Regions from separate parts of the Renibacterium salmoninarum ATCC 33209 genome, predicted to be linked through region 3. Evidence: riboswitches for the same ligand, from Rfam matches in the RefSeq annotation. Region 3 holds a riboswitch; each other region holds the start of a gene.
What was found. Region 3 has a riboswitch for S-adenosylmethionine ahead of RSAL33209_RS06970 (bifunctional o-acetylhomoserine/o-acetylserine sulfhydrylase). Riboswitches for the same ligand answer to the same signal wherever they lie in the genome.
Positions count from the first base shown of each region.

Region 1: it holds a riboswitch for S-adenosylmethionine, as region 3 does, so the genes downstream of both, RSAL33209_RS15730 (hypothetical protein) here and RSAL33209_RS06970 (bifunctional o-acetylhomoserine/o-acetylserine sulfhydrylase) in region 3, are expected to answer to the same signal.
Region 2: it holds a riboswitch for S-adenosylmethionine, as region 3 does, so the genes downstream of both, RSAL33209_RS04370 (DUF1737 domain-containing protein) here and RSAL33209_RS06970 (bifunctional o-acetylhomoserine/o-acetylserine sulfhydrylase) in region 3, are expected to answer to the same signal.

Region 1 covers NC_010168.1:167,556-174,713, reverse strand. The annotation lists gene bla (class A beta-lactamase) at 1-105, shown strand, start outside; gene RSAL33209_RS00855 (cupin domain-containing protein) at 136-711, opposite strand; partial or broken gene RSAL33209_RS00850 (sodium:solute symporter family transporter) at 867-2,359, shown strand; SAM riboswitch class IV at 2,402-2,533, shown strand; gene RSAL33209_RS15730 (hypothetical protein) at 2,548-2,811, shown strand; gene RSAL33209_RS00840 (VIT1/CCC1 transporter family protein) at 2,965-4,056, shown strand; gene RSAL33209_RS00835 (LOG family protein) at 4,077-5,180, opposite strand; gene RSAL33209_RS18385 (SRPBCC family protein) at 5,177-5,440, opposite strand; gene RSAL33209_RS00825 (MDR family MFS transporter) at 5,628-7,158, opposite strand, start outside.
Region 2 covers NC_010168.1:850,473-857,630, reverse strand. The annotation lists gene RSAL33209_RS04375 (ABC transporter ATP-binding protein) at 1-1,527, shown strand, start outside; SAM riboswitch class IV at 1,589-1,716, shown strand; gene RSAL33209_RS04370 (DUF1737 domain-containing protein) at 1,751-1,963, shown strand; gene RSAL33209_RS04365 (rhodanese-like domain-containing protein) at 1,960-2,382, shown strand; partial or broken gene RSAL33209_RS04360 (O-succinylhomoserine sulfhydrylase) at 2,379-3,602, shown strand; gene RSAL33209_RS04355 (hypothetical protein) at 3,746-3,952, shown strand; gene RSAL33209_RS04350 (alpha/beta hydrolase) at 3,962-4,687, shown strand; gene RSAL33209_RS04345 (hypothetical protein) at 4,764-5,411, shown strand; gene RSAL33209_RS04340 (helix-turn-helix domain-containing protein) at 5,424-5,762, shown strand; gene RSAL33209_RS04335 (UDP-N-acetylglucosamine 1-carboxyvinyltransferase) at 5,870-7,158, opposite strand, start outside.
Region 3 covers NC_010168.1:1,369,172-1,376,329, forward strand. The annotation lists gene RSAL33209_RS20010 (homoserine O-acetyltransferase) at 1-145, opposite strand, end outside; partial or broken gene RSAL33209_RS06970 (bifunctional o-acetylhomoserine/o-acetylserine sulfhydrylase) at 142-1,455, opposite strand; SAM riboswitch class IV at 1,546-1,673, opposite strand; gene RSAL33209_RS06975 (VOC family protein) at 1,809-2,447, shown strand; gene RSAL33209_RS06980 (CPBP family intramembrane glutamic endopeptidase) at 2,541-3,293, opposite strand; gene RSAL33209_RS06985 (histidine phosphatase family protein) at 3,387-4,064, shown strand; gene efeU (iron uptake transporter permease EfeU) at 4,166-5,140, shown strand; gene RSAL33209_RS16200 (hypothetical protein) at 5,097-5,798, shown strand; partial or broken gene RSAL33209_RS07000 (IS3 family transposase) at 5,846-7,111, shown strand.

The DNA of each region.
Region 1 (7,158 bases), 1.2 Mb from region 3:
CTGAACGACGTTGGCGTGATCTTCCGGAAAGCTAAACCTCCGGTTACCTTAGCAATCCTGAGCCGGGCGGTAAGCACCGATCCAAATGAGCAAGGCGATGCTTGAGGCCATCGGTTGAGCATCACATCTTGACCGCTAGTGCGAAGCTGCCGGAGTAAGTATCCAGAGCACTCGGACGATTTTGTCGCTGTAATTTGTCCAGGAATGTGGTTCGCGCCCCGGAAAAGACAGCGTGTCTCCGGTGGAAAGTTCGTAGCTTTCACTGGTGAACCGCAAGGTGAGCTCACCCTCGATGATGTGCAAAACGTCAACTTCGCAATCAACGGTGTACAACTCGTCTTCACCCTTGCCAAAGGGCTTAATCTCAGCGTGCAACACCTGCAAACGACGTTCTGACCGTTCGGTGAGTAATCTTTCGATGATCCCCTCGCCACCCAGCGAAACACGCGGGCCTTCAGCGGCACGCACCAAGTGCGTACTGGGCGCAACAAAAAGGTCGCCGATGGAAATGGCGAGTACCTCGCACAAAGTCACCAATGAGGCGACCGAGGGAGAGGTAAAATCGCGCTCTACCCGGCTCAAGAATCCCTTAGTCAGACCGGTTGCTTCAGCCACATGCTCAATGGTGAGTCGCTGAGCTTGGCGGGCGGCTCGAATTCGAGAGCCGATCTGCACTGGACCTTGATTCGGCTCTGCCGGCAGCGCCTTCATGTAGCTTCACTCTCGCTTTCATCCGTCTACACAAATCCTATGACCCGCGTAACGTTTGACTGTTACCTCGATCACACAATAGCCTACCAAGCAACATTAGTTTCCTTAAATAGGCAATTTATTTGGCCTATATGCCATTCTCCGGGGGCCTCCAGATGGACGCACAAAACATCGTCAATATTGCCATTGTTGTTGCCTATCTTGTTGCAATGCTTGGTTTCGGCTTCTGGGGAAAGAGCAGAACCAAGAACAACTCCGATTTCCTGGTGGCGGGCAGACGGCTAGGCCCTGCGCTATAACACCGGCACCATGGCCGCCGTCGTACTTGGCGGTGCATCTACCGTTGGTGGCGTCGGCCTGGGTTATAGCAAAGGCCTCTCCGGGCTGTGGCTCGTGGTGGCAATTGGCAATTGGCGTTGGCGTGTTAGTGCTCAGTCTGGCTTTTGCCGGCACTATCCAGCGGCTGAAGATCTACACCGTCTCGCAAATGCTGAGCTTGCGTTACGGACACACAGCGACCCAAACCTCTTCTATCGTGATGCTGGCCTACACCGTGATGCTCTGTACTACTTCGACTCGCGCCTACGCCACTATTTGTGTGGTGTTGTTTGGTTGGGAGTGCTGGGTTTCCATTGCCCTGGGTGGAGCCATCGTGCTGGTTTACTCAACCATCGGCGGCATGTGGTCGATTACTTTGGCCGATATGGCCCAGTTCGTCGTTAAGACCTTGGGCGTCTTTGGCCTGATGTTGCCGTTTGCGCTAGTTGCCGCGGGAAACCAGGGTGGCTTTGATTCGATCAAGGACCGCGTCAAAGAAAGCTTTTTCCAGATCGATGGCATCGGCGTGCAAACGATCATCACCTACTTTGTCGTCTACACGCTCGGCTTGCTGATCGGTCAGGATATCTGGCAGCGCGTCTTCACGGCAAAATCGCCGAAGGTAGCCCGCTGGGGCGGCACGACCGCTGGTATTTACTGCATTCTGTATGGCGTTGCCGGTGCTTTGATCGGCATAGCAGCTCGAGTGGCGATGCCAAATATCGATATTGCGACCGGCGGCAAAGATGCCGTCTACGCCGAAGTTGCCGCGAATCTGCTGCCCATCGGACTCGGCGGACTGGTGTTGGCAGCTGCGGTGGCGCGAGCAGACGTATTGCCATTTATCGCCAGCTGGTTTGGCAAAGTCGCCAATACCCAAGACAGTGACAATCCAGAACACGATGTGCGCGCAAACCGCTTGTGGGTACTTGGCCTGGGTGTAGTTGCCATTCTGGTCGCAATCTCAGTCAAGGACGTGGTTGCCGCGCTGACTATCGCTTAAGACATCTTGGTCGGCGGGCTGCTCGTCGCGATCATCGGCGGCCTGGTCTGGAAACGCGGGACCGGGATCGCTGCGGCAGCCTCGATGGCGGTGGGCGCCGTCGTTACCGTGCTGCTTCTCATTTTGTTCAGCACCGGCGCTATTGCCAGCGAAGACGGTATTTACGCGAATGAACCAATTTACTTTGGCCTGGGGTCATCCTTGCTGGTTTACCTGGTGGTCTCACTTGCGACGCCGCGAACCTCAGCTGCCACGATGAGCATTTGGAATTCGCGCGTCAAAGGCGCGGTGACTCCGGACTCAGCACGAGAAAAGGAGACTGCGTAATATTACGCGGTGCTACCCGTTCCCGGGTTTAGAGTGGGAGTGCTTCATGAGTTGCGGTCGCTCTGTCACAGCACAGCTCCGACTGGCCGCACGCCAACCCCATGTTCAAGGGTGGCTCGGATGAGGAAGCGACCTGGCGGGCCACGAGACAAACCCGGCGGGTAAGAGCACTCCCGGAAGGCACGCCCGTGTCTGGCATTCGTTTTGTTCTCCCCGCCGTCGAGGTCAATCTCGGCACCGTTGCGTTCCTTTACGACGGCGAATGGCGCAGTTTCTGGGTCGCCAAACCCACTTCATTGCTCAACGCACTAGCCAATGCTGTGCGACCAAGTCGCTGGGACGGCGAACGGCTCACGCTGACCGTGACGGTGGCTCGAACCGGCCTGCGCAATGGTCAGGAAATGGAATTCAGCTTGGCACCGACTCAGGATAGCCAGCCGACTTTGCGATAGCAAGGAAGCCGGTCTTCTTGCTATCGCAAAGTCGGCTGGCTATCGCCAAACCTTCGTTGAAGGTTGAGGTGCACCGAAGCTCCAAACTAAGGAATCCCAGCCGAAAATCCCCGGAAATAACAGCTAAAGTTGGGGCTGACCCGAGGAGATAACGTGGCTGAGACCGCCCCCACCACAGCACAAATAAAACGTTGGCAGACGTACTTGGCCGACGAGCGTGCCGAAGCTTCGGTATACCGCGCCCTGGCAACAAAGCGCGACGGCGAGGAGCGCGATATTCTGCTGGCCCTTGCCGAAGCGGAAAAACGGCATGAATCGCACTGGCTCAAATTACTTGGCGAACACGCTGACAAGAAGCGGAAAGCCTCGCTCAACAACCGAATCCTAGGCTTCCTCGCTAGGCACTTCGGCTCAGTGTTCGTGCTGGCACTGGCCCAACGATCCGAGTCCCATTCGCCGTATTCAAAAGACCACGATGCCACTGCCGCCATGGCAGCTGATGAGGCAATCCACGAAGAAGTTGTTCGGGGCCTGGCAACGCGCGGCCGCAATCGTCTCTCCGGCACGTTCCGCGCCGCAGTCTTCGGCGCTAACGACGGACTGGTCAGCAATCTGTCGCTACTGATGGGCATGGCCGGAGCGGGCGCCGAACCGAATATTATGCTGCTCGCTGGCATTGCTGGCTTACTTGCCGGCGCGTTGTCCATGGGCGCGGGAGAATACGTGTCAGTGCGTTCGCAGCGCGAGCTGCTCGACGCCTCGCGGCCAACCCAGATCACACTCTCGGCGGCGAAAGCCTTGGACATTGACGCAAATGAGTTGGTACTGGCCTATCGCGCCCGCGGCATGAGTCAAGAGGAGGCCGAACACCGGGCCGCCGAACGGATGGGTAAATTCGAGTGCGACTGCAATCCGAGTTTCTCGCTCCAGCCCGATCTGGAATCTGCTGCACCGGATCATGAGACTATTGGCACCGCATTTGGCGCCGCGATTTCTAGCTTCTGCTTCTTCGCCTCGGGGGCAATTATCCCGGTGCTGCCATACATCTTCGGCATGACCGGAATCGGCGCGATTCTGGTGGCGGCAGTTCTGGTTGGGTTGGCGCTGCTAGCAACGGGCGCAGTAGTCGGTTTGCTTTCTGGCGCACCGCCGCTGGCGCGCGGAGTTCGGCAGTTGCTGATCGGCTTTGGTGCAGCAATTGCCACCTATCTGCTGGGGCTGCTTTTCGGCACTGTTACCGGTTGATACCCGGCCGCCAAGGCTAGCTATTGGCCCAAGAAATCGACAGCCGCTTGCTGATCATCAGTGAGCAAGATTCGCTCAGCCATACCGCGATCAGAGGCAAGGCGCTGAAGCAACTGCCAAACGGGCAGTTCTTCGGTCCAATAGCGCTTGCCTAAGAGCACCATCGGCACCGGCTCGGCCGCGGCATAGTAGTTTTCACATGCGTCTTGGAAGATCTCCTGTACGGTTCCAGCGGCACCAGGCGAGAACAGGATTCCGGCCCGGCAACGCTCTAAAAGCACCGCTTCGCGGACCGAATTCGTAAAGTATTTTGCAATGCTGCTGGCAAAGACATTTGGCGGCTCGTGTCCGTAGAACCAGGTCGGAACTCCTAAATTGATCGGGCCACCGGGGAAACGTTCGACGACGTCTAGGGCCGTGCGCGCCCAGCGCGCAACCGAGGGGCGAAAGTCCGGTACGGTGCTGAGATGCTGCACTGCCCATTCGAGTGAACTTGCCGACTCGTTGGCCAGCCAAGCGCCTAGATTTGCAGCTTCCATTGCGCCGGGTCCGCCACCAGTGGCTACCGTAAACCCGGCCAGCGAAAGGCGGGCACCCAACTCTGCCGCGGTGCGATAAGCAGCGCTCCCCCGGGCTGCTTCATGCCCGCCCATCACGCCAACCACTTTTTCACCCAGCCCTGCGCCATCGGCGTTAACGCTCGTGAGTAGATCATCAAGGGCATCGCTTATCGCGTGGTCGTGCATTGCCGTGGCTAGCGTGGAATCTAAACTGCGTTCAGAAGTCAGCGTCCACTGATATATCTGGCCATCGACGCTTTGTTCGTACCCATCGCGCAGGCCGGTGTAAAGCTCAGAACCCGAGTAAAGCCGAGCTCGATACGCGTCAAATGGCACGTCCGGGATAATCGGGAAAATCAGCGCACCTTGCGAACGAAATCGAGCCTCAGCCTCTGGGCTGAACCGACAACCCAGAAATACCGCACCGGAGACGTCAACTCCGTCAAAGTTCAGCCCACGCAGATCCAATGACTGCACATGCCAACCCTTGATGGACGTCGGCTTAGCCGCCAGAAGTTCGTGCAACTGCGCCAAAGACTCTACTTCAACATTACGAACATTCACGCGGTTTCCTGACCAAAATACTCAGCCATTTGTAGCAAGGTGCGCTCAATATTTCCTGGGTGTCTGCGAGTAAACCCAGTCAATCGCAAACCCAGTTTTCCGCGCATATTACGCGCATCCCACTGTTCAGTCACGAGAGTTCCGCCCTGGGCCGGCTCCAAAATGTAGCGCCAAATGTGACCATAAAAATGCCGCCAAGCGATCCGACGACCTTCTTCAAACTCAACCACGTGATTCATGATCTTGTAGGAAGCCTTCATTTTCATATCCATGCCGAAACTGGCTCCGGCGCTGAGCTGTTCCGGACCGTTAGGTTGCACTCCTTTGACGGTGTCGGAGCCGCGATAACTTCGTGCATCGCGGGGTGGGCAAGTAAGTCGAAGACTTGCTCCGGCATCGCCGGGATAAGACGGGTACGGGATATGAAGTATCGGTCAGCCATGGAACTCAGCCTAGCTGGCCGTCCTCCCGGCCTGCCCGGCTAGCCAGATAATGTGCTGCCGCTTGCTGAATTCGCCGTTCGGCAGCTAGCTGCCGTTCCAATTCAATAAGCCCTCGAGCAGTTTGCGCCTGCTGTGATTGCAAGGCCTGTTGTTCTGCCGATATCCGATGCACCTCAGACATAGCAGTGCTGAGCTGCAGTTGCTGCTGAGTGTCAGCGAGCTTTTGCGCCACTGGTTCCTCGATGAGTAGCACTCGTTTTCCGGGTTGCGTAGCTTCCGCAAAACGTGTTGGTCCCACCTTTGGAATCGAGCCTGTTGCGCTGAGGACCTCAGCAAACTCTTGATCAAGGTCAAGCTCGGGCTCGCTCTGCTGAACTAACGGTGCATCAGCAACCGGTTCCTTGAGCTCAACGGTGGTACGCAGCGCACGTTCCTTGATGAACAACACCGCAATAAGCGCTACGACGGCGATAATCGCCGAAATCGTGAAAATGAGTGAGGTCGCATCACCGTAAGCTGCCCAGATCACATCTCGAATCGGCGCTGGCATATCCGCCAAGTCGAGGCTGCCACCGGACTGCTGGGCGGAGGACGGAACACCCAATTTAGTCAGGCCATCCGAAGACAGCGAGGTAACTCGGTTTGCCAACACTGCACCAAGCACCGAGACGCCAATCGCACCGCCAAAGGACCGGAAGAAGGCAACTGAGGAACTTGCCGAGCCGATGTCTTCGACTCGAACCGTGTTCTGTACCGCGAACACCAGGTTCTGCAACATCAAGCCAAGGCCCAGTCCCATGATGAAGATAAACAAGCCAACTAGGGTCAGATTCGTGGTGTGGTCGATGCGTCCGGCAAAGCCCAAGCCACCGATCAGCAAGATTGCACCGGCGACCAAAAAGCGCGTCCACTTGCCAAATCGACTAATGAGCTGACCCGAAAGTACCGAGCCAATTAGGTTTCCTGCGATTAGCGGCAACATGAGCAGCCCAGCCTCGGTTGGCGTCGCGCCACGGGAGATCTGGAAATACTGACCAAGGAAAGTTGAAGATCCGAAAAGTGCGACGCCGACGGCAACCGAAGCCAAGATGGCCAGAGCGGTGGTGCGCTGCGAAATGATCTTGAGCGGAATGATTGGCTCACTCACTTTAGACTCCACGAACAGCATGACGACCAAGAGCAGCAACCCGCCACCAGCCATCAAGGCGCTCTGCCATGAGATCCAGTCGTAGTAGCCAGCTTTTCCAGCAAAAGAGATCCAAATAAGAATCAAAGATACGCCTGCGGTCAACAAAATTGAACCAGCCCAGTCGATCTTCGCGGCCTTTCGCACGTGCACGATCTTGAGGGTTTTTTGCAGCAAAACCAGGGCGATGACGGCAAGCGGTACACAGATATAGAACGTCCAGCGCCAGCCCAAGGGGCTATCCACAATGACGCCGCCCAAAAGCGGCCCGCCCGCGGTGCCAACGGCCATGACCGCGCCCATGTAGCCGGAATACCGTCCACGCTCACGCGGCGCGATCATGGTGCCA
Region 2 (7,158 bases), 520 kb from region 3:
CTCACAGCTTCAGTGGGCAACCAGGTCATGGGCGCACTCCGCGTGCGACTTTTTGGGCACCTACAGGCGATGGATCTGAGCTTCTTTACTCGCACCAAAACCGGAGTCATTCAATCGCGGCTGCAAAACGACGTCGGCGGCGTGGCAAGCGTATTGACCAATACGGTTTCAGCGATTCTCGGCAATACCGTGACCGTAATCGCGGCATTCGTGGCTATGTTGCTGCTGAATTGGCAATTGACGGTAGTCGCCGTGGTCTTGATGCCAATCCTGGTCATCGCGCAACGGAAAGTGGGCCGGGTTCGTGCTCGGATAGCCACAAAAACCCAGGAATCACTCTCCGAGATGTCCGCCATCACCCAGGAAACTTTGAGCGTCTCTGGAATATTGCTCTCAAAGAGCTTCAATATGCAAGGGGCTGAAGTACAGCGTTATTCTGCCGAGAACAAGAACCAGATCCGGCTGCAAGTAAGCCAAGCAATGAGCGGTCAGTGGTTCTTTGCAATCGTCACGATCTTCTTGTCTTCGATTCCGGCAATCGTCTATTTCGTGGCTGGCTTACTGGTTGATGCTGGCGCGCAAGCAATCACCGCCGGAACGATTGTGGCGTTCACTACGGTCCAAGCGAGATTATTGTTTCCGCTGACGAGTCTGATGCGGGTGGCCCTTGATCTGCAGACGTCGGGCGCGTTGTTTTCCAGGATTTTCGAGTATCTCGATCTCAAACCGGCGATTGAAGATCGTCCGGACGCCCATCCGTTGCGGGAACTGAGCGAACTGGGCCGCATTGAATTTCAAGATGTCAGCTTCGCCTATCCAGATGCGCAGGCTGGTGAACGCCCCACCCTAGACGGCGTCAGCTTCAGTATTGAGCCGGGGCAGTTTTCCGCTTTTGTCGGATCCTCTGGGGCGGGCAAAACCACCATTTCTTATTTGATCCCCCGGCTCTACGAAGCTAGTTCCGGCCAGATCCGTTTTAGCGGCAGTGATGTGAAGGATCTCTTGCAGGACTCTTTGGTTGCCCGTATCGGCATTGTGAGCCAAGAAACCTATCTTTTCCACGCCACCATTGCCGAGAACCTCCGTTACGCCAAGCCCGAGGCTACTGATGCAGAACTTCACGAGGCGACGCAGCGCGCAAACATTTATCAAACCATCATGAGCTTTCCCGATGGCTTTGCCACCTTGGTTGGTGAGCGCGGTTACCGGCTTTCCGGCGGCGAGAAGCAGCGAATTGCGATCGCCAGAGTGCTGCTCAAAGATCCTGCAGTTTTGGTGCTCGATGAAGCTACCAGTGCACTAGATTCGATTTCGGAGCGCGTAGTGCAGGCAGCTTTGGAAACTGCCTCGCATGGGCGCACCACGGTTGCCATTGCGCACCGACTTTCCACTGTCGTCGGGGCAGATGTGATTTTCGTGGTGGAACAAGGACGAATTGTGGAGCGCGGGGCCCATCAAGAGCTGCTCGCACTCGCAGGGCGCTATGCCGCACTGTATTCGGAGCAAATCAACTCCGCTTCTGAGTAGCTACGAAACAAAGTCACATCTATGCCGGTTGCCGAGCGCATTTGTGCTAATTTTGCTCTCGAGTAACGAGCGCCAGCACGCTTCGGAATTTTCGTCGCATTGCCCTGAGTTGCTGTCCGGCAACCCTCTCTTCCGGTGGGGTGCCTCAGGTGACTACTCGGCAACGTTCACGGGTTGCAAGCGGATTCACTCCTTCTTGCACCCACTGCAAAAGGAGTCTTCAATGGCTGAATCCCGCCTAATCTACCGGTTATTAACCGGTCCGGATGATCATGCGTTCTGTCAGAGGGTGACTGACGCACTCGCCGAAGGCTATGTGCTCTACGGCAGTCCCGCTGTAACCTCAAATGATGGCACCGCGATCGCCGCGCAAGCTGTGATTTTGCCCGGTTTCAACGCGGCCCAGTCCAACGCACTGAGCGATGGCGCGCAATGAGCTACGCGGGAGACCTCACCCCGGAAGAGGCTTGGCAGAAAGTAGCCGACGGCGCCACCTTGGTCGATGTGCGCACCGAAGCCGAGTGGCAGATCATTGGCGTTCCGGACACTTCCTCAATCGCCGTCGAGCCGAAGTTTGTGCAGTGGAACTTGGCCGGAAATGTCTGGAATACCGCGTTCCTTGCTGAGCTAAAAGCAGCGGTGCCAGCTGATTCAGAGCTGGTCTTCCTCTGCCGTTCTGGTGCCCGCTCAATCTCGGCCGCTGAAACCGCTACCGAGGCTGGATTTATCTCATACAACGTGCTTGAAGGCTTTGAAGGCGTGCCAAATTCCTACGGTGATCGCACCGTGAACGGTTGGAAGAATCGCAAGCTGCCCTGGACCAGTGCGACTCATAACGAGGGTCAGAGCGAATGAGCTTCAATCCCGCAGCGGCTGAATGGTCCGCGGATACGCAGGCCGTGCGTGGCGGCCTAGATCGAACCGGTTTCTTTGAAACGTCGGAGCCGATTTTTACCAATTCTGGTTTTGTTTACGAATCCGCTGAAGCCGCCGAGCGTGCCTTTACTGGCGAGGACGAGCGCTTCGTCTATTCGCGCTATGGAAATCCCACCGTGGCAACGTTCCAAGAGCGGTTACGGCTGCTCGAAGGCACCGAAGACTGCTTCGCGACTGCCTCCGGAATGTCCGCGGTATTCGTCGCATTGGGTGCGCTGCTTGGCGCTGGCGATCGCGTGGTCGCTTCGCGATCGCTCTTCGGCTCTTGCTTCGTGATCTTAAATGAAATTCTGCCGCGCTGGGGCGTGGAGACGGTCTTCGTTGACGGGCTGGACCTGGACCAATGGCGTGAAGCGCTTTCGGTGCCGACTAATGCGGTGTTCTTCGAGTCGCCGTCAAACCCGATGCAAGAGATTGTAGACATCCGGGCGGTCTGCGATTTGGCTCACGCCGCTGGCGCAACTGTCGTTGCGGACAATGTCTTCGCCACCCCGCTGCTGCAACGCTGCACCGACCTAGTCGCCGACGTCGTGGTTTATTCCGGCACTAAACACATTGACGGCCAGGGCCGCGTGATGGGTGGGGCGATTCTGGGCAGCAAGGAATTCATCGATGGGCCGGTCAAACAGCTCATGCGGCACACCGGGCCTTCATTGTCTTCGTTCAATGCCTGGGTGTTGACCAAGGGCCTGGAAACGATGGCATTGCGCGTGAATCATTCATCCGCTTCGGCTTTAGCGCTGGCCGAGTTTTTGGAGCAGCAGCCAGCGGTCGAATGGGTCAAGTATCCGTTGCTCAAATCGCATCCGTAGTACGAGCTGGCTGCCACTCAAATGAAAGCCGGCGGCACTGTGCTGACCTTCGCGCTGCGTAGTACTAACGGGCGCGGGGCAACCGGCAGCAGCGGCAAGGACCAGGCGTTTTCGCTGCTCAACGCGCTGAAGATTATCGATATTTCGAACAACTTGGGCGATTCAAAATCGCTCATTACGCATCCGGCGACCACGACGCACCGAGCGATGGGTCCCGAGGGTCGCGCCGCCATCGGGCTGTCCGACGGCGTCGTCCGGCTTTCCGTGGGCCTGGAAGACCTCAACGACCTGCGCAACGACCTAGCGCAGGCCCTAGCCACCCTCTAACCGGTTTCGGATAGCCAGGACCAACGCGAGCCCAACCGCCAGGTGGCGGTAACTCGAGCAAAGACTGAGTTCCGACGGCGGTTCTCTCGCCGACGCACTGGGTGGCATGATGAGAATAACTCGTCTTGACCAAAGGATTTCACGTGTCTGATCTACGCTCTGAGCCAGCCGAGCTGTCTGCCAATGTCAGCAATCGACCACGCTACGATCGCGAGTTGGCCACATTATTACAAGCCAATCCAGAACTCACCATCCCACCATTTAGCGCGGAACTTGTTGCGCAAATTCGCACGACACACGGACCTTCCGAACTTGAAGCACTACTCGCTGACAGAGCTATTGAAACCTAGGAATACCAGGTGCCCGGCCCTGACGGTGCACCGGAAATCAAGCTGCTCGTCCTCCGCTCCACCGAGTTCAGCGGGCCTCGACCGGCGCTCTATTACATTCACGGCGGTGGCATGATCGTGGGCGATCGGCACGCCATCACACCGCAACAAGTGGACTGGGTGGAACAATATGGCGTAACGCTCATATCGGTGGAATACCGCTTAGCGCCGGAGCATCCACATCCAGCTCCGGTAGAAGATTGCTATGCCGGCTTGCTCTGGAGCGTAACACACGCGGCTGAATTAGGTATTGATGCGCAGCGTATTTTGCTTGGCGGAGTGAGCGCTGGCGGCGGACTCGCAGCCGCTACCGCGTTGATCGCCCGCGACCGAAAAGGCCCAACGCTAGTTGGACAATTGCTTGCCTGCCCAATGCTAGATGATCGGAACATTACCGTCTCCAGCCAGCAGTACGCCGGCTTCGGCCAGTGGGATCGAGAAAGCAATGAATTCGGCTGGGCCGCATTGCTTGGTGAAGGTCACCAGGACGCCGAGATTTCGCCGTACGCGTCACCTGCCAGGGCTACTGACCTCAGCGGCTTGCCGTCTGCCTATATTGATGACGGTTCGGCCGAAGTTTTCCGTGATGAGGGGGTCGACTACGCCAGCCGGTTATGGGCCGCTGGTGTGCAGGCCGAACTGCACATTTGGCGGGTGCTTTTCATGGATCGGAAAGGTTTAGCACCGCCTTGGTAAGTAAAACTGCTCAAACCGCCCGAGATTCCTGGTTACGCCGCATTTTGGACGTCTGAGTGCGCGTAAACTAACGGCGATGCACGAACTAACCGGCCGAATAGAGTCGCTTGACCCCCAGGCTAGCCAAAGCCTCAAAGTGATTAGTTACTTTGAGGCGCTCATCAATGGAAAAGTCAGCGTTGAGGCGCTATTGCGGGCAACCGTCACTTTGACCGGTTGTGCTTGCGGCTATCGACCTGCCGCTGGCAGATCAATTCGGCTGAGTCTTGATGGCCAACGAACCTCGCCGCACTTCGCGCCCGATCAGGGCGGCCAACGATTGACGCTCGATGACGGCGGTCAGCTGTGGTTAGAGCGCGACGGCGTCGAACACGCCAACGATGCTCTGGTGCTAGAACGGTTGGGCCTAGCAATAGCCATCGCCAAAGGCCGGATCGGTGAACCGCAACGGTATCTAGAGTTGGCCTTAGCTGAAGGTACGGCAGAATCTGATCGGGCTGCCGCTATTGCGGCATTGCAATTACCAAACGGGCAACGGGTCAAGGTGCTCGCTTGCCGGGTCGAATTCAGCTTGCCCGATGCGATTCACCAGGCTGTGCTGAGTACTCGACACGGGCTAGTCAGGGTCGGAATCAGCACTCAGCTTGACCGAGATTTCAACACAGTGCGCACTCCGTTAGGCATCGGCCGAGCTAGCTTTCCCTCGCGTCTGCGCGAATCATAGCAATCGGCGCTGGTGGCTCTGCTCATCGCTAGCCCGGACGAGCCAGTTGTCGATGCTACTGAGCTTGGTGCTGCAAGCCATTTGGGCACAGTACCAGCCTCGCAACTGGCCCTAGACCCAGATGTTGAAGCCCTCGCTGCCTTTGTCTCGCAGCACTCCTGGGCGTTGTCTACCGTTGATGCGCTATGCCGCAGCTCCAGTCTTCGAGCGGCGGCGGCCCGGCTAGGTCTGCACCACTCCACGGTTCAGCATCGAGTCGCAGAACTCCACGAAGCACTCGCCGTCGACCCGTTAAACCCTGCTGGCATATTTCGGTTGAACTGCGCCCGGATCGCGCTGCGACTCAGCTAAACTTGACCCGGTTTCGGATAGCCACCCAGTATTCAGATAACAAGAACCCACGTCAGGTTGCTATCGCAATGCTGGGTAGCTATCCGAAACGGGGCTGGCGAAAGACTCTAGTCCTGGAAGTACTCGATTTCGGCACCCAAGGTGTTGAGGCGCTCGGCGAGATCTTCATAGCCGCGCTCAATCACGTAGATGTTCCGCAGTTCCGAGGTCCCCCGAGCCGCAAGCATCGCAAGCAAAATACAGGCGGCGGGGCGCAGGGCTGGCGGACAACCAATTTCCGCAGCTCGCCAACGAATCGGGCCATCGACGTCGATCCGATGCGGATCGAGTAGCCGCACCCTGGCACCGAGCTTGTTCAACTCAGTCAAATAAATTGCGCGGTTTTCGTATACCCAGTCGTGAATCAGTGTGGTGCCTTCAGCACAAGAGGCAATCACCGCAAAAAACGGCAAGTTATCAATGTTCAGGCCAGGGAACGGCATCGGGTGAATCTTGTCCGGCGCTGCCTTCAGCTCAGATGGCCTCGTGGTGATATCAGCCAAACGTGTGCGCCCGTTTCGGGCCACATATTCTTCCGTCTTGCTGTACTTGAAACCCATTTGCTCAAGTACTGAAAGCTCAATTTCCATAAATTCAATTGGCACGCGACGGATCGTCACTTTCGATCCGGTGACAATACCAGCGGTAATCAGGCTCATTGCCTCGATTGGGTCTTCTGACGGCGCGTACTCAATATCGACGTCGATTTCCGCCTTGCCGCGAATTGTGAGCGTCGTTGAGCCAATACCCTCGACCGAAACACCCAAACCTTCGAGGTAAAAACACAAGTCTTGCACCATATAATTTGGGCTGGCATTGCGAATAACAGTTTTACCCTCGCGCAGCGCCGCAGCCATGATTGCGTTTTCGGTGACGGTATCACCGCGTTCGGTCAGGACAAAGGTTCGGTCCAGTTGGTCCGACGGCGGTGCTTGCACCGCATAAAAGCCGTTGTGCGCTTCAACTGAAAGGCCAAATTGGCGCAGTGCCTGCATATGCGGCTCCACGGTCCGGGTGCCAAGGTCACAACCGCCTGCATACGGCAGCCGGTACAAACCGCGTTCGTCCAGCAATGGCCCCAACAACATGATCACGCTGCGGGTTCGCCGAGCTGCCTCGACGTCCATCGAAGCCAGATCCAAAACCTCAGGACGGCGGATTTGCAGGTCATTGGCGTTAAGCCAAGTGCATTCAACGCCAATGCTGGTTAGTAACTCAACAATCCGGTTAACCTCTTCGATCCGCGAGAGTCGACGCAGCGTAGTGGTGCCCCGGTTGAGCAGCGAGGCGCAAAGCAATGCGACCCCGGCATTCTTCGAGGAATTGACATCAACGACGCCAGATAGCCGATGCCCAC
Region 3 (7,158 bases):
TTTGCCCCAGCTTTACATAGGCCAAAACCACTGCCGGGATGCTCGCGCCGGATTCGAGCTCAACATCACCGATCAACTGATATTGCAAAATGCCATCGGCAAAACTCTCTGCTGCGGTCTCCGCAGAAACTTCCAATGCCGTCAAGACTTTGCCGCCCGGAAGCCTGCATCCAAATCAGCCAAAATATCGTCAATGTGCTCCAGCCCAACCGATAGCCGGGCCATTGATGGGCTGACGCCGCTCGCGAGTTGCTGCGCTTCGCTCAGTTGCGAGTGCGTTGTGGACGCCGGGTGAATGACCAGCGAGCGGACATCACCAATGTTGGCCACGTGCGAATGCAATTCCAGTCCGTCAACGAACTTTTTGCCCGCTTCAACGCCGCCTTTGATTTGAAAAGCGACTACCGCACCGGTGCCACGAGGCCCATATTTCCGGCTGCGCTAGTACCAGGGGCTAGATGGCAGGCCTGCGTAGGCTACGGACTCGACGCTGTGATGTTCACTGAGCCATTGGGCGACTTCGACGGCGTTGGAAACATGCCGTTCTACCCGCAGGCTCAATGTTTCCAAGCCTTGCGCAATCAAAAAGGCGTTGAATGGCGAGACCGCTGAGCCAAGATCGCGCAGCAGCTGAACTCTGGCCTTGAGGATATATGCCAAATTGGCACCTAGGGCACTACCCACACCCAAGTCCCGGGCAAAAACCAAGCCGTTATACGACTCATCCGGCGTATTGAATCCGGGGAACTTCTCCGGATCCTTCGCGTAATCAAACGTGCCGCCATCGACTATGACACCCGCGATAGCCGCACCATGACCACCGAGATACTTCGTCGCCGAATGCAGTACGACGTCCGCTCCCCATTCGAGCGGGCGAATCAAATAGGGCGTGGCAAGCGTCTTATCGACAATGAGGGGCACGCCAGCTTCATGCGCGACGGCGCTAACACCTTCAATGTCCAGGATGTCCTGGCGCGGGTTAGAAACCACTTCGCCAAAGAGCAACTTGGTGTTTGGCTTTATTGCTGCACGCCATTGATCCAGGTTGTCCGGATCGTCAACAAAAGTTACCTCGATCCCGAACTTCTTGAAGGTGTGAGCAAAAAGGTTGTAGGTGCCGCCGTAGATGCTCGGGCTAGAAACAATGTGGTCGACGGCCTGAGCAATATTGAGCACGGCAAGAGTTGCAGCGGCCTGCCCCGAAGAAAGCAGCAGCGCGCCAACGCCGCCCTCAAGATTCGCAATGCGCTGCTCAACGGCGTCCTGGGTGGGATTGCCGATTCTGGTGTAGATCGGCGCCAATTCAGCGAGCGCAAACCGATTTGCCGCACTTTCAGCGCTAGGGAAAACAAACGAGCTTGTTTGATAGATCGGCAACGCTCGCGCGCCAGTAACTGCATCTGGTTCTTGGCCGATGTGGATTTGTCGTGTTTCGAAAGACCAACCATTACTCATAGGGCTGGCTCCTTTTCTGGAAAGGGCCCAATAATCAGCAGCGGCCGGACGGTGGCCAGAGATACCCCGTTCAACCGGGTGCGATGCATCGACCCGCGCTTGCCTCTACCGGTTGGTGGAGGCCAGGTCTTCACCCGGGGCACCCCGCCGCGGTGGAGGGTTGCCGTCCAGCAAGCCGGGGCAGGCGTCTGGTCAAGACATTGCTGGCACTCGTGACCTAAAACAAGTTTGCGCAAGCAAAGCTCATCAGTTCAAGTCCATGACGGGGTGTGACGTTTTTTGGCCAGCCCCCACAGCTGTTGCTTAGGTCACCCTAAGTCGAGACAGGGGTCACAAAGTGCAAGGATATGGGCATGCGCATGGATCACGTTTCTTACGCTTGTGACCCCGATGGACTAGCTGCCACCTCGGAGCGGATTGTCACGGCACTCGGCGTCAAAGCCGTGTGCGGAGGCGTACACCCTCGCTTCGGTACGCGGAATATGATCATCCCGCTCACCTCGCGCCACTACCTCGAAGTTGTCGAAGTCCTCGACCACCCTGCTTCAGATAAAGCACCCTTCGGCCAAGCCGTGCGTGCTCGCTCCAACGCCGGTGGCGGTTGGATGGGCTGGTGCGTCGAAGTGAACGACCTTTCGCCTTTTGAAGAACGGCTTGGCCGCTCTGCAGTGCCTGGTAACCGAAAGTTCCCAGACGGTCGCGAGCTTGTTTGGCAGCAAATTGGCATCAAGGGACTCATCGCCGATCCGCAGGTGCCCTACCTGTTGAAATGGGAGGGCGATCCAAGCCTGCACCCGTCTCAGGCAGAGCCCAGCTCTGTGATTTTGTCTAGCCTTACCATTGCCGGCTCGGCTGAACGGGTCACCGAATGGCTTGGCGAGTGTGTGGACAAGCCGCTCGAAGACGTTGCCGTCGAATGGATCGCTCCGCACGGAACGCCGGGCATCATGAGCGTGACCTTTGAAACAGCGAACGGTCCAGTAACCCTCTAATTTTTTTCCATCCGTTGAGTGTCGACTTATGGCGAGTTTGAGTACGATTTATTCGCCACAAGTCGACACTCGACGTTTGTTTAAGGGTGTTGATCAGCCGAAACCTAGTTGCCTACCGAAAGTGAACGCGGCAATGTCTAATAAACTATGCGCGATCACCAGCGGCATGACTCGCTTCGTCTTGGTATAGAGCCAGCCAAAGACCAGGCCCATCGCAACATTGCCAATAAACGGTCCGAAGCCCTGGTACAAGTGATAGCTGCCGCGCAAAATTGCGCTGGCAATAATCGCTGGCCACAGCCGCCATCCCAGCTTATTCAGCCGGTCCAGCAAATAGCCGACGACGATTACCTCCTCCAAAACTGCGTTGCGGATCGCGGAAATCACCAGCACCGGCACTGTCCACCAAAATTCCTGCAGCGAATTGGGCACGAGTTGCGCGGTAATTCCCAACGCCCGGCCAATCGCATAGAGCCCAAGTGACGGCGCACCGATGAGCACCAATAGCCCCACACCCCACAGCAAATCGCGACCCGGCTTAGCGAAAGTGAAGCCGATCGCGGTGAAACCACTTCGGGCTGGTTTCCAGAGTAAATAGAGCACTAACGCCAAAGGTATTAAGGCGAAGAAGTTGCCCAGCAGCTGATACGCCAGGTCAAAGTATTCGCGATTGTTTTTGCTGGTATTCAAGGTGGCCGTGGCTTGGGCGATCGGACCTCGGCTGAGGTTATCGATCAAATTGACCACGGCATAGACCGCAGATTGGCCAAGAGAAAGCCCCAGCACAATCAAAATTTCAACACGCCAACGCTTGCGTAATGCGCTGGGTGGGCGGCGAACAGACATGGCACCATCCTGCCTCGGCATCCTTGTGCAAGCCGTTACGACACCCGGTGCGCAACAGAACCGAGCACAGATTTCGAACACTAGACTCAGATCATGAGCGCACCCCGGCAGATCTTGATGCTCCGACACGGTCAGTCTGAGGCGAATCGAGACCAGACCATTTACAACCGCGTGCCTGATTACCGAATACCGTTAACCGATATTGGTTTAGCTCAAGCAACCGCGGCGGGTGAAAATATTCGACGCCGTCTTGATGGCCAACAAGTCTGCGTCTACGTCTCCCCCTATTTACGCGCATATCAAACCCTGGAAGCTCTAAACTTGGGCAACTTGGTGGAACGGGTCATCGAAGAACCTCGGCTTCGGGAGCAGGACTGTGCAAATTTTCAGAATCCTGCCGAGATCGCAGATCAAAAGGAGCTTAGGAACGCCTACGGGCATTTTTTCTACCGATTCCGTGAAGGCGAATCGGGCTCGGATGTTTACGATCGGGTGTCGTCGTTCTTGGAAACTTTGCATCGACATTGGCAGAAACCTGATTACGCCGCCAATACCTTGCTGGTGACGCATGGACTCACCATGCGCCTTTTTTGTATGCGCTGGTTTCATTGGTCCGTTGAGTACTTCGAGTCGCTCAATAACCCGGAAAACGCGGAAGTGAGATCACTTCTTTTCGACGACGGGCGTTATCGCCTGGACTTGCCTTTTGAACAATGGAACGCTGTCGCACCCGGCCAGACGGTGCTGGATAGCCCCCGGGTAACGTGGTAATACGTTATGAGCGCATGACTTAATTGGCCTGAGACAACGGCCAGAGGGTAGCCTTACCTATGTTCTGAACGATTTGGAACCTAGCTACCGAGAGAACGCTCTTGCTCGCAACTTTGGTGATTGGCCTCCGCGAAGGCCTAGAGGCCGCACTAATTGTCGGCATTATTGCGGCGTTCTTGCGGCGCAGCGGCAAAAGCCTTTTCGCTATGTGGATCGGCATTGGCATAGCGGTGGCGATCAGCCTTGGCGTCGGGGTAACCCTAGAAGTCATCTCCGCCGGACTACCGCAAGCCCAGCAAGAGGGCATGGAAACAATCATCGGCGCAGTCGCCGTCGTAATGGTTACCGCAATGATTCTCTGGATTGCAAAGAACGCCCGGTCGCTCAAGGGTTATTTGGAAGCACATGCCGCGAGTGCGCTAAAAACCGGTTCGACGGCGGCACTCGCCACCATGGCCTTTCTTGCAGTTTTGCGAGAAGGCGTCGAAACCGCAGTCTTTCTGCTGGCAGCATTCCAATCCTCGGTCGACCCGCTACTGGCTGGTGCAGGTGCTCTGATCGGTGTCCTGATTTCTATCGTCATTGGCTATGGCATCTACCGTGGCGGCGTCAAGCTCAATATGGGCCGCTTCTTCACCATCACCGGCGTCTTCCTGGTCTTAGTTGCCGCGGGTCTAGTACTCAAAGCGCTTCGTACCGCACATGAAGCAGGCTGGATCATGATCGGTCAAGATAAGACGGTCGACTTGTCCTGGCTAGCGCCAAATGGCTCAGCACAGGCGGCATTGCTGACTGGTGTTCTTGGCATACCGGCAGATCCGCGAGTTATTGAAGTTCTAGGTTGGCTGCTCTATCTCGTTCCCATGCTGCTTTTTGTGCTGTGGCCAGCAAAGCGCCGCATTGCGCCCGCCAAGTTGCCTGCTTTTCACCGAATCATCGCGATTAGCTTGGGTTCCGCAGCAGTATTACTGGCCCTCATTGCCGCCATTCTGCCCACGCCGCAGAGTTCTGCAGCAGCGCTAAACGTTGTAAGTGCTCAAAATACTGTGGCTGCCAGCTGGGCTGCTGAACGGTAAAACACTTTCCTTCACCAGCCCAGCTGGCAGCCGAACCGATTTCCAGCTAGCTGACCAACCACAAGAGCTCGGTGAGCACCTTGGCGTCGCCGCGCAGCGATTCAGCTTGCAGCTACCCACGGAAGCAAATCAACCAGCAAACCTGAGCCTCAAAGACCTCATTGCGCTAAATGCTGGCCGGTTACCTGTTGGTATTTCCACTCAAAGTAATCCAGGACCATTTCAGGCTCATTGGATCAACAAAAACGGGCTGACTGTATGGCTTGCAAACGGAAAATTACTTGACGCCTCTCGCGAGTCTGATGCCGCTGTAACGCTCAGCGACGGCGGTCTCAGCACGGCCAGAACTGTGGCCTTCTCCCAGACAAGGGATAACTGGCAGATAGACCCTTCAGAAGCAGCTTCGGCCGCAACCGCAGCCGGATCTGCTCAGGGCTCGCAACAGGAAAGACAGCTCTGGGGAGTTTGGTTACCAGTACTTTTTGCCGCGGGTGCGCTTAGCTTCCTGGGCCTCTCTTTCCGACGTCGTCGTCAGCTTGCCGCACTGGAACCTGCACCGGCTTCAAACACCCCGGTCCTAGAAACCAAGCTGCTCGTCGAAATAGCTTTCGCAATTATTTCCTCGATTCCTCGCTCCGCATTGAAAGGCTCACTATGAATCGCCCCGGTGTGTCCGGAGACTTTCTTGTTTGAGAGGATCAGGACATGGCAGGGAAAACTACGACACGGTATCCGCAGGAGTTGAAGGATCATACGGTGCGCATGGTGGCGGAGATGGAGGGTGCGTCTTCGGAGTGGGCGGCGATGCAAAAAGTTGCCCAGCTTTTGGGTGTGGGTGTGCCGGAAACGGTGCGTAAATGGGTCCGGCAAGCCGAGATCGATGTTGGTACTAGAACTGGAACAACGAGCACGGAATCGGCCGAGCTGAAACGGTTACGGCGTGAGAACGCTGAGCTGAAACGGGCGAACGCGATCCTTCGGAGTGCTTCAGCTTTTGTCGCGGTCGAACTCGACCGCCACAACACTGATCGTGAAATACATCAAGGACCATGCCGGTCACCGCGAGAATAATGGATTGCGGTGGGGTGTCGAGTCGATCTGCCAGGTGCTTACTGGGACGGGGTGAAGACCACCCCGTCCACGTACTACGAATGGGTGGATAAAACACGATCTCACCGAGAACAACGTGATGAGGTGCTCAAGCCCGTGATCCAGAAGGTGTATGCCGCTAATTACGGGGTTTACGGCACCAGGAAAGTCTGGTTGGCGATGAACCGTGAAGGTGTGCCGGTGGCCAGGTGCACGGTAGAACGGCTCATGGGGTTACTTGGCATACAGGGTGCGGTCCGTGGCAAGGTCAAACGCACCACGATCAAAGACTCGAAGGCGGCCCGAGCGAAGGACTTGGTCCGCCGTGATTTCACACCAACGGCACCGGATCGGCTATGGGTAGATGATTTCACCTATGTTTCGACCTGGTCGGGGTGGGTCTATGTTGCCTTCGTGATCGATGCTTACTCTCGGAGGATCCTGGGCTGGTCAGCGAGTGCTTCTATGAACACCGTGCTAGTGCTCAACGCAGTTAATCAGGCAATCTGGAGTCGTGAACGGGCCGGGGCTGAGATTTCCGGGGTGATTCATCATCACGATGCCGGGGCTCAATACGCCTCCTTGGCCTTCACCGAACGCCTGGCCCAGGCCGGTATCCGCCCCTCGATCGGTTCTGTGGGTGATAGTTACGACAACGTCTTGGCGGAAACCATCAACGGGCTTTATAAGACCGAGCTGATCAAACCCGGCAAGCCCTGGCGGACTCTAGAAGAAGTCGAAATCGGCACCGCTGAATGGGTCGATTGGTACAACCACCGAAGGCTCTACCAGTACTGCGGAGACATCCCACCAGTAGAGCTAGAAAACCACTACTACAATCACTACCAGAGCACGGCAGCCGCCGACAGGCTCATCGTCTGAGAAACCCTCCGGACACACCGGGGCGATTCATTCAGCGTAGAATCAAA